Regions from separate parts of the Marinobacter sp. NFXS11 genome, predicted to be linked through region 2. Evidence: predicted binding sites of a transcription regulator. Region 2 holds the regulator's gene; the other holds the start of a gene.
What was found. Region 2 encodes sigma-54, which starts transcription at its own class of promoters, with help from an activator protein. Its sites were predicted from a motif close to ANTGGCATNNANNTTGCTNT; they were not measured.

Region 1 (4,773 bases), on a different contig from region 2:
GACCTACCGGCAGGTGAACCGCTTCGGGGTGGTGTACGGCTGGTTCGTGGTGCTGATCACCGTTGCCATCACCAGCTATTACCTCGTGATCACCGGCTGGACCCTGGGTTATGCAGTGGATGCGGCAACAAACAACCTCCAGGTTTTTGATGACTTTACCGCGGGGTACAACTCGCTTTGGTATTTTTTCGCGGTCACTGTGGTGGGGGCGATCATCCTGGCCAAGGACGTAACAGCGATCGAGCTGTTGTCGAAGATCCTGATGCCGGTATTGATCGTTGTGATGATCGGGCTGGTGATTCTGGCCAGCCGCACATCCGGCTGGGAGCAGACCAAGGATTTCTTTTTTCAGGTGGACTGGAGTCGCCTCACGGACGGCAAGCTTTGGGCGTTTGCCTTCGGCCAGGCGTTCTATTCTCTGGCGATTGGCCAGGGTTACCTGGTGACCTATGGCAGCTTTATTCCCCGGCAGACCCACGTGCCCCGGGCCTGTCTGATTGTTGCAGGTACCGAGACCAGTGTGGCGCTGCTGGCGGGCTGGATGATCTTTCCGTTTGTGTTCAGCCTGGGTATGGAGCCGACGGAGGGCAGTCAGTTGGCGTTTGTGACCATGCCGCGGGTGTTTGAGGATATGGCTGGTGGCTATTGGGTCGGTACGCTGTTTTTCAGCCTGTTTTTTATGGCGGCATTCAGCTCCAGCCTGGCCGGGCTGAAGGTGATGATTGCCGCAGTGGCAGAGGAGTTCCGCCTCAGCAATGGCAAGGCCGTCAGTCTTGTCACCCTGATCATGCTGGTGCTGGGCACGGCGTCGGCGCTGAGTTTCACACCGCTGGAATGGAACATCGCCGGTGAGCCGGTGCTGGATGTGATCGACCGGGTGGCCGGGGGTAATGTGATCATCTTCTCCGGGGTGTTGGGCGCCGCTTTGTTCTGCTGGTTTATTCCGCCCGAGAAGATCCGGACAGTGCTGGGTACCCAGAGCCGTTGGTGGGAGTGGCGGATCTACCTGATTGGCCGCTATCTGCCGCTGGTGATGCTGTTCTGGATTGTGGTGACCTACGCCCTGAACCAGGTGGGCATTACTCCGGCCTGACCTGGAAATCTCTCGGTTCGATCTTCAGCTTTTTCAGGCGCGAGGTCAGCGTGGTTGGTTTGACGCCAAGCATGGCGGCCGCGCCGTCGTCACCAAAGACCCGGCCACTGCTCATGGTAAGGGCCCGGGTGAGGTTCTGTTTCTCCAGCTCCCGCAGCTCCTGTTCCGTCATCAAGTCACCGCTGTAATGTCTCGCCGGGGCCACTTCTGCCGGGGTGGTTCGGGCTGCGGATTCCGGACCTGGCAGGTCCAGATCCAGCCGACCGTCTGAGGTGATTACCTGGCGCTCGATCACGTTCTCCAGCTCCCGCACGTTGCCGGGCCAGTGGTAGGCTTTCAGGGTTTCAACGTCACGCTCTTTCAGGGCCAACTGCGGGCGGTTGAACTTCTGGCAGGCCCGGTTCAGAAATTCCTGGGCGAGGATGGGAATATCCTCCAGGCGCCGGCGCAATGGCACCGACTCGATGGGGAACACGTTCAGGCGGAAATAGAGATCTTCCCGGAAAGTTTTCTCCTGGACTTCCGATTTCAGGTCCCGGTTGGTGGCGGCAATCACACGAACATCCACCGCCCGGGTGTTGTTTTCGCCCACACGCTCGAATTGCTGATCCTGGAGTACCCGGAGCAGCTTGCCCTGAAGTTCCAGCGGGATTTCACCGACTTCGTCCAGGAAGAGCGTGCCGCCATCGGCGAGTTCGAATCGGCCCACCCGGTCGCTGACGGCACCGGTGAACGCGCCTTTGATATGGCCGAAGAACTCACTCTCGAACAGATCCTTGGGGATGGCCGCACAGTTCACCCGAATCAGGGGGCGGTCTCTGCGGCTGCTGGACTGATGGATGGCACGGGCGATCAGCTCCTTGCCTGTGCCGGATTCACCGGTGATCAGCACGTTGGCATCCGTGGGCGCCACCATACCGATGCGCCGCACGATCGCTTTGATTGCCTCGCTCTGGCCAAAGATTTCGTGGAAATGATACTCGGCACTGAGCTCCTCCTGTAGATAGGCATTCTCCATTTCCAGCCGGTGTTTGAGGGTTTCCACCTCTTCTAGCGCTTTCTGCAGCTCTTTCTGGGCTTCCTGGCGCGCAGAGATATCCCGGAACACCACCACCGCGCCCACCGGATGACCGTTGTCCAGAATCGGTGTGCTGGTGTATTCCACCGGGAAGCCGCTGCCGTCCTTGCGCCAGAACCAGTCTTCGCCCACGCGTTTCACGCTGGCATCCCGGAACGCGGAGTAGATTGGGCAGTCCTTGAGGGGATACAGGCTGCCATCGGCATGGGAGTGGTGCACCACGCGGTGCAGAACCCGCCCCATAAGCTCGTCAATTCGCCATCCCAGCATCCGCTCGGCTGCAGGGTTTGCGAAGGTGCCTCGCCCCTCGGCATCCACCCCGTAGATGCCTTCGCCGACGGCATGGAGGATCAGCTGGTTTTCCCGCTCCATGTCCTTGAACAGCTCTTCCACCCGCCGCCATTCAAGCAGGCCGCCCCGATGGTAGTGGTTGGCGTCGTGGCGTTCCCGCAGGGTGCGGAGCTGGCGACGATCCCTCAGTAACAGCAGCACATTCTGTGTTTCCGCCTCGCCGACCCGGGATGAGGAGATTTCCAGTTCCACGGTGTGGCCGTCCCGATGCTGGAGAAAGAAGTCGCGGCTCCAACCGTGACTGCGAAACAGGGTTTCCTCGGTGAAGGCAATCAGTTGGGGACGCTGGTCGGTGAACAGGTGGGTGCATGGCGTTCCGACGAGAGATTGCCGATCGGTGCCGATCATCCGGCCCATGGCACTGTTGGCAGACAGAATCAGATCCCTGCCTGCATCTACCAGCAGCGCAGCCTCTGGCAGGTGGTCGATCCAGTTTCCGGTAACGTCCTGGGCATTGATGGCTTCGGTATTCATGGCGATGTCCTGGGGTCAGTCCGGGAAGACAAAACAAACCCTGTGCCAACTACGAAAAATCGCAGTAAAGACTACGAGAAATCGTGAATCACGAAAGTTCGTAGTCGTTCTGTTTGCAGGCATTTGGATATTATTTAAATAAAAACAGTCAGTTAAAAAAATAACCGGACTTGGCACAAACCCTGCGATACCTATCTCAGAACGCGGAGCCGACCCGACCATTTTCAGCCTCGGGCCCGAGCCGCACCTTTGTTGCACCGTGAGAGTGCAGAAATAACCCAAAACTTAGGTCCCAAACCCAGGAGAGTGCGCCATGACCACGAAAAGCCTTGGAAACCCGTTTGACGGTGACAAGTCCCTGATTCATGCCAAGACCTGCGGCTGCCCCGAGTGCAAACCCGGCGACAGCACCCCGTCGATTTCCCTCGATCTCAAGTCCTCTGCCGGCCAGCAGGCAGTTGCTGACGAGCATCTGGATTCAGAAGCGATGATGGATCGCGCCATCGAAGGCGCGGTGGTCCGCTCGGTGTTTGGTCACAACGAACACAGCCGGCGCGCCTTCATGAAAATGATGGGCGCGGGCACTGCAGCGGCGGTTCTGGGTAGCGTGTTCCCGATGGAGAAGGCCAAGGCCGCGGTAAAGGAATCCCTGGGCAAGCTTGAGAAGACCAAGCTGAACGTTGGTTTTGTGCCGATCACCTGCGCCACGCCCATCATCATGGCCCACCCGATGGGCTTTTATGAGCGTTATGGCCTGGATGTGACCGTTACCAAGACCGCAGGTTGGGCGGTGGCCCGGGACAAGTCCCTGGCTGGCGAATACGACGCCTCGCATATGCTTACTCCCATGCCCCTGGCGATGACCATGGGCGCGGGCTCCACACCGGAGCCGTTCATCATGCCGGCCGTTGAAAACATCAATGGCCAGGCCATCGTGCTGCACGTCGACCACAAGGACAAGCGCGACCCGAAACAGTGGAAAGGCTTCAAGTTTGGCGTGCCGTTCGAGTACTCCATGCACAACTTCCTGTTGCGTTACTACCTGGCCGAGAACGGTATCGACCCGGACAAAGATGTGCAGATCCGTGTGGTCCCGCCACCCGAGATGGTTGCCAACCTCCGCGCCGGTAACCTGGATGGCTACCTGTCACCGGATCCGTTCAACCAGCGTGCCGTTTGGGAGAAGGTGGGCTTCATCCACATGCTGACCAAGGACATCTGGGAAGGCCACCCGTGCTGCGCCTTTGCCTGCAGCAAGCAGTTCGCGACCCAGAACCCGAACACCTACGGCGCCCTGTTGCGCGCCATCATCGACGCGACGCAGTACTCCAACAATCCGGATAACCGTAAGGAAATCTCCGAAGCCATCGCACCCAAGAACTACCTGAACCAGCCGGTACCGGTGATTCAGCAGGTGCTGACCGGCTACTACGCCGATGGCCTTGGCGAGGTAAAAGACGTGCCGGACCGCATCGACTTCGACCCGTTCCCGTGGCACTCCATGGGCGTGTGGATCCTCACCCAGATGAAGCGCTGGGGTTATATCGAGGGTGATGTGGACTACAAAGGCATTGCCGAGCAGGTCTACCTGGCGAGCGAGACCGGCAAGATCATGGAAGAACTGGGTTACACCGCTCCGGACAAGACTTACAAGACCCACACCATCATGGGCAAGACGTTCGATTCTGATCGTGCCGAAGAATACGCACGCAGCTTCGACATCGGGAGGGTGTAACCATGGCTTCCCTGAACGTCCGGGCAGCACTGCTGTCGGTGT
Region 2 (4,773 bases):
GGTGGAAGGACGCTATGAAACCGGAAACTAACCGATACCGGAGCCTGTTGGCTGCCCTGCTGACAATCGCAATGGCTGGCCCGGTGGCGGCTTTCGACCTTGATTCCGACATCCCCATCAAGGTTACCGCCGACAACGCCCGCCTGGACGATGGCCAGGGCATTGCTACTTACACCGGCGATGTGGAGCTTGAACAGGGCAAAACCCGCCTGAACGCGGAGCGTGTGGTCCTGTACCGCACAGAGAACGGCCTGAGCCGGATCGAGGCCTCCGGAACCCCCGCAAGATACAGGCAGCCGGCGCGCGAGGGTGAAGGTGAAACCGATGCCCGCGCCCTGAACATTACCTGGTCTGCTACCGACAGTCAGCTGACCTTTGAACGGGAAGCGGTGATTGAGCAGAATGGCAACCTGTTCCGCGGCGACGTGATTCACTATGATACCGCTGGACGTGTTGTGACCGCAGAGGGCGGCGCCGACACGGGCGATGGCAGTGGCCGGGTAGAAATGGTGATCCAGCCGCGCAGCGCCGACAGACGCACTGACAAACAGGAAACCGATGGCAGTTCTGAGAGCCAGTAACCTGGCAAAGAGTTACAAACAGAAAAAAGTGGTTATCGACGTCTCCCTGGAAATTCGAAGCGGAGAAATTGTCGGACTGCTAGGCCCCAACGGCGCCGGGAAAACCACCTGTTTCTACATGATCGTTGGGCTGGTACCCGCCGATCACGGGCGGATAACCATCGACAGCCGGGATATTACGCCGCTGCCGATGCACGGTCGGGCCCGTCAGGGCATCGGCTATCTGCCACAGGAAGCCTCGGTTTTCCGCAAACTGTCTGTGCGTGACAATATCATGGCGATCCTTGAGACGCGGCAGGGCCTGAGCAAGGCAGACCGGCAGAAAAAGCTCGAGGCGCTGCTGGAGGAGTTCCACATCACCCATATCCGGGACAGCGTTGGTATGGCCCTGTCCGGTGGTGAGCGGCGACGGGTGGAAATTGCCCGGGCCCTGGCCATGGAGCCGGCTTTCATCCTGCTGGATGAGCCCTTCGCCGGCGTTGACCCTATATCCGTCAGCGACATCAAGCACATCATCCGGCACCTGCGGGACAAGGGGATTGGCGTGCTGATCACCGACCATAACGTGCGCGAGACTCTCGATATCTGCGAGAACGCGTACATTGTGTCGGGCGGGCACATTATCGCCTCCGGCAATGCCGATGCGATCCTGGCCAATCAACAGGTCAAGGAAGTTTACCTCGGGGACGAATTCAGGCTTTGACAGTGAATGGCTCATTGTTTTGATGATCTGTAGCAAGTAAACTCGGCAAAGAACTTGCTAGGGTAACGAAAAACCGCGGCAAGTAACCGGCATATAAAGATTTTTTCAAGACCTATGACACAAAGCGCTGATGAGTGACGGATCCTGAACCATGGTTATGAAAGCCTCCTTACAGTTAAAGCTGGGTCAGAGCCTGACCATGACACCCCAGCTGCAACAGGCGATCCGGCTTCTCCAGCTCTCTACCCTCGACCTCCAACAGGAAATCCAGCAGGCACTGGAATCCAACCCCATGCTGGAGACATCCGAGGACGACGATCAGACCGACACGGCTACCGAGAGTGACGAGCGCGAGGCCAACGCAGCTGAGTCTGCCGCGGAGACCACACCGGAACCTTCCAGCGACTGGGACGAATCCGAAAACGGCCCCGACTGGTCGTCTGAAAACGATATTCCGGATAACATCCCGGACGACCTGCCGGTCGACACAGCCTGGGACGACATTTACCAGTCCGCTCCCGCCCCGGCAGCCCGCAATGACGACGAAAACGACCACGATTTCGAGACCCGAAACTCGCCCACCGAGACGCTTCAGGATCACCTGGAATGGCAGCTCAACCTGACTCCGCTGAGTGAGCGGGACCAAGCCATTGCCCACGCGTTGATGGATGCGGTGGATGAACGCGGCTATCTGACGAGCGCTCTGGAAGATATCCATGCCGGGATGCTGGATGAAAACGACGAGGACCCCCTTGAGCTGGACGAAGTAGAAGCGGTTCTTCACCGACTGCAGCATTTTGACCCTCCTGGCGTGTTCGCCCGGGATCTGCAGGAATGCCTGCTGATCCAGCTCAATCAGTTGCCACCGGAGACCCCCTGGCTGGCCCAGGCACGGCTGGTGATTACCCATTACATCAACCTGCTGGGCAACCGTGACTACGCCCAGTTGTTGCGCCGCAGCCGCCTGAAAGAAGATCAGCTCCGGGAAGTCCTGGCGCTGATCACCGGCCTGAATCCGAGGCCGGGCGACGTTATTGACCGCGCCGAACCCGACTACGTCATTCCGGACGTCATCGTTCGCAAGCACAATGGTCGCTGGCGCGTTGAGCTGAATCCGGAAATTGCTCCGCGCATCCGGGTGAATGCCAGCTATGCTTCACTTATAAGGCGTGCGGACAGCAGTGCAGACAACACTTACCTGCGCGATCAGTTGCAGGAGGCCAAGTGGTTTATCAAGAGCCTGCAAAGCCGCAATGAGACCCTGCTGAAAGTGGCGACCCGCATTGTCGAGCACCAGCAGGGATTCCTGGATCACGGCGAAGAAGCGATGAAGCCGCTGATCCTTTCCGACATCGCCCAGGCGGTAGAAATGCATGAGTCGACGATTTCACGCGTTACGACCCAGAAATACATGCATACCCCGCGGGGCATATTCGAACTGAAGTATTTCTTCTCCAGCCATGTCAGCACTGACGAGGGCGGGGAATGCTCTTCCACGGCCATCCGCGCGATGATCAAGAAGCTGATTGCCGCCGAAACACCCAAAAAGCCATTGAGCGACAGTAAAATTGCAGCCATGCTAGGGGAACAGGGTATCAAGGTTGCGCGACGCACCGTTGCCAAGTACCGGGAGGCCATGCACATTCCGCCGTCCAACGAACGCAAGCGGCTGGTCTGAATACTCCAGGACGGGACGCAACAACGTATTCGCCGGCGCACAATGCGCCAGCACCCAGACCGGCTCCCGGGAGCCGGCATGATGACAACAGGAGACGCCTATGCAACTCAATATTTCAGGCCATCACGTAGAACTGACTCCCGCACTGAAGGATTACGTTTCAGAGAAATTCGAGAAGCTCGAGCGTCACTTTGACCACATCAGTAACTGCCAGGTCACCCTGGAAGTGGAAAAGGTGCGCCAGATTGCGGAAGCCACATTGCACGTGGTAGGTGGTGAGATTCACGCAAAGGCAGAAAACGAGGATATGTACGCGGCCATTGATGCCCTTATCGACAAGCTGGACCGTCAGATCCTCAAGCACAAGGAAAAGAATGTAGAACGGATGCACGGAAACGGCTCTCGCTAACGGGCTGTTTTCATGCACTTCATCTAATCGAGCTGCGACATGAGTAACGTGTCGCGGCCTTTTTTTTAACGGAAATGCAGTCGATCCATGAGCGACACATCCCTGACCATAGACAACATTCTTGCTCCGGAGCTCACCCTCTGCAGGGTAGCTGCGTCCAGTAAGAAACGGGCCCTGGAGTTTATTGCCGAGCAGATAAACTATCAGGACAATACGCTCAGCGAGACCCAGCTTTTCAACAACCTGATTTCCCGTGAGCGCCTAGGCAGCACCGGCATTGGCCAGGGAATTGCCATTCCCCACTGCCGCCTGGAAGGACTGGATCACGTGGTGGGTGTGCTGATGACGCTTGAAGAAAGCGTGGAGTTCGATGCTATCGACAATCAGCCAGTCGATCTGATCTTTGCCCTGATTGTTCCAAAAGAGGCAACCAGCGAGCACCTTGAGCTGCTGAGCCAACTGGCCGAGAAGTTCAACGAGCGGTCATTCTGTGATCGCCTCCGGCAATGCGAGGACGCCAGCACGCTGTACCAGCGCATGACCGCCTCAGGCGGCTGATATTCACTGCAGTGGAGGTAAGGTGGTCATGAAGCTGATTATCGTCAGTGGCAGGTCCGGTTCGGGCAAGAGTACGGCACTTCATGTGCTTGAGGACCTCGGGTTCTATTGCATCGACAATCTTCCTATCGGCCTGCTCTTTCCCCTCACCCGGGAAGCGGCCAGCCAGACACAACCAGGCCGGCTGGGCAAGATGGCCGTCAGTATCGATGCGCGGAACCTTTCCGGCGAGCTGGCAAATTTCGAGGAGATATACCGGCGCCTCCAGGAAACCGGAGTTACCGTTGAAATCATCTTCCTGGACGCCGACGAGCAGTCGCTTCTTCAGCGTTTTCACGCCACCCGCAGAAAGCATCCGTTGAGTGACGACAGGACCTCTCTCCGGGAAGCCATTACCAGCGAAAAGAAACTGCTGGAACCCCTCTCCAAGCTTTCCGACCTGTATGTAAATACCACCGGCATGTCCATGTATGAACTGCGGGACATGGTCAAGCAGCGCGTGGTCGGTCGAAAAGATCAGGAACTGGCTCTCCTGTTTCAGTCATTCGGCTTCAAACACGGCGTACCGCTGGATTCCGACTACGTTTTTGATGTTCGCTGTCTTCCTAACCCCTACTGGGATACCAGCCTCCGCAAGTACGTCGGTACCGACCAGCCGGTTATCGAGTTTCTGGAAAAAGAACCGGCGAGCCGGAAGATGATCGAGGACCTGAAATCATTTCTGGATACCTGGCTGCCCTCTTTCGCAGACAGCAACCGCAGCTACATGACGATTTCCATTGGTTGTACCGGCGGCCAGCACCGGTCTGTGTATGTGTGCGAGCAGTTGGGCGATTACTTCCGG

Region 1: J3362_RS16585 (sigma 54-interacting transcriptional regulator) is a predicted target of sigma-54. The motif match lies at 3,027-3,046, and genes of this name have one in related genera.

Annotation. Positions count from the first base shown of each region.
Region 1 is NZ_JAGDDV010000003.1:203,036-207,808, reverse strand. Features, by position in the region: gene J3362_RS16590 (sodium-dependent transporter) at 1-1,093, shown strand, start outside; gene J3362_RS16585 (sigma 54-interacting transcriptional regulator) at 1,080-2,996, opposite strand; gene J3362_RS16580 (ABC transporter substrate-binding protein) at 3,310-4,731, shown strand; gene ntrB (nitrate ABC transporter permease) at 4,734-4,773, shown strand, end outside.
Region 2 is NZ_JAGDDV010000001.1:659,001-663,773, reverse strand. Features, by position in the region: gene lptC (LPS export ABC transporter periplasmic protein LptC) at 1-31, shown strand, start outside; gene lptA (lipopolysaccharide transport periplasmic protein LptA) at 15-581, shown strand; gene lptB (LPS export ABC transporter ATP-binding protein) at 559-1,284, shown strand; gene J3362_RS03170 (RNA polymerase factor sigma-54) at 1,442-2,962, shown strand; gene hpf (ribosome hibernation promoting factor) at 3,063-3,371, shown strand; gene ptsN (PTS IIA-like nitrogen regulatory protein PtsN) at 3,459-3,929, shown strand; gene rapZ (RNase adapter RapZ) at 3,958-4,773, shown strand, end outside.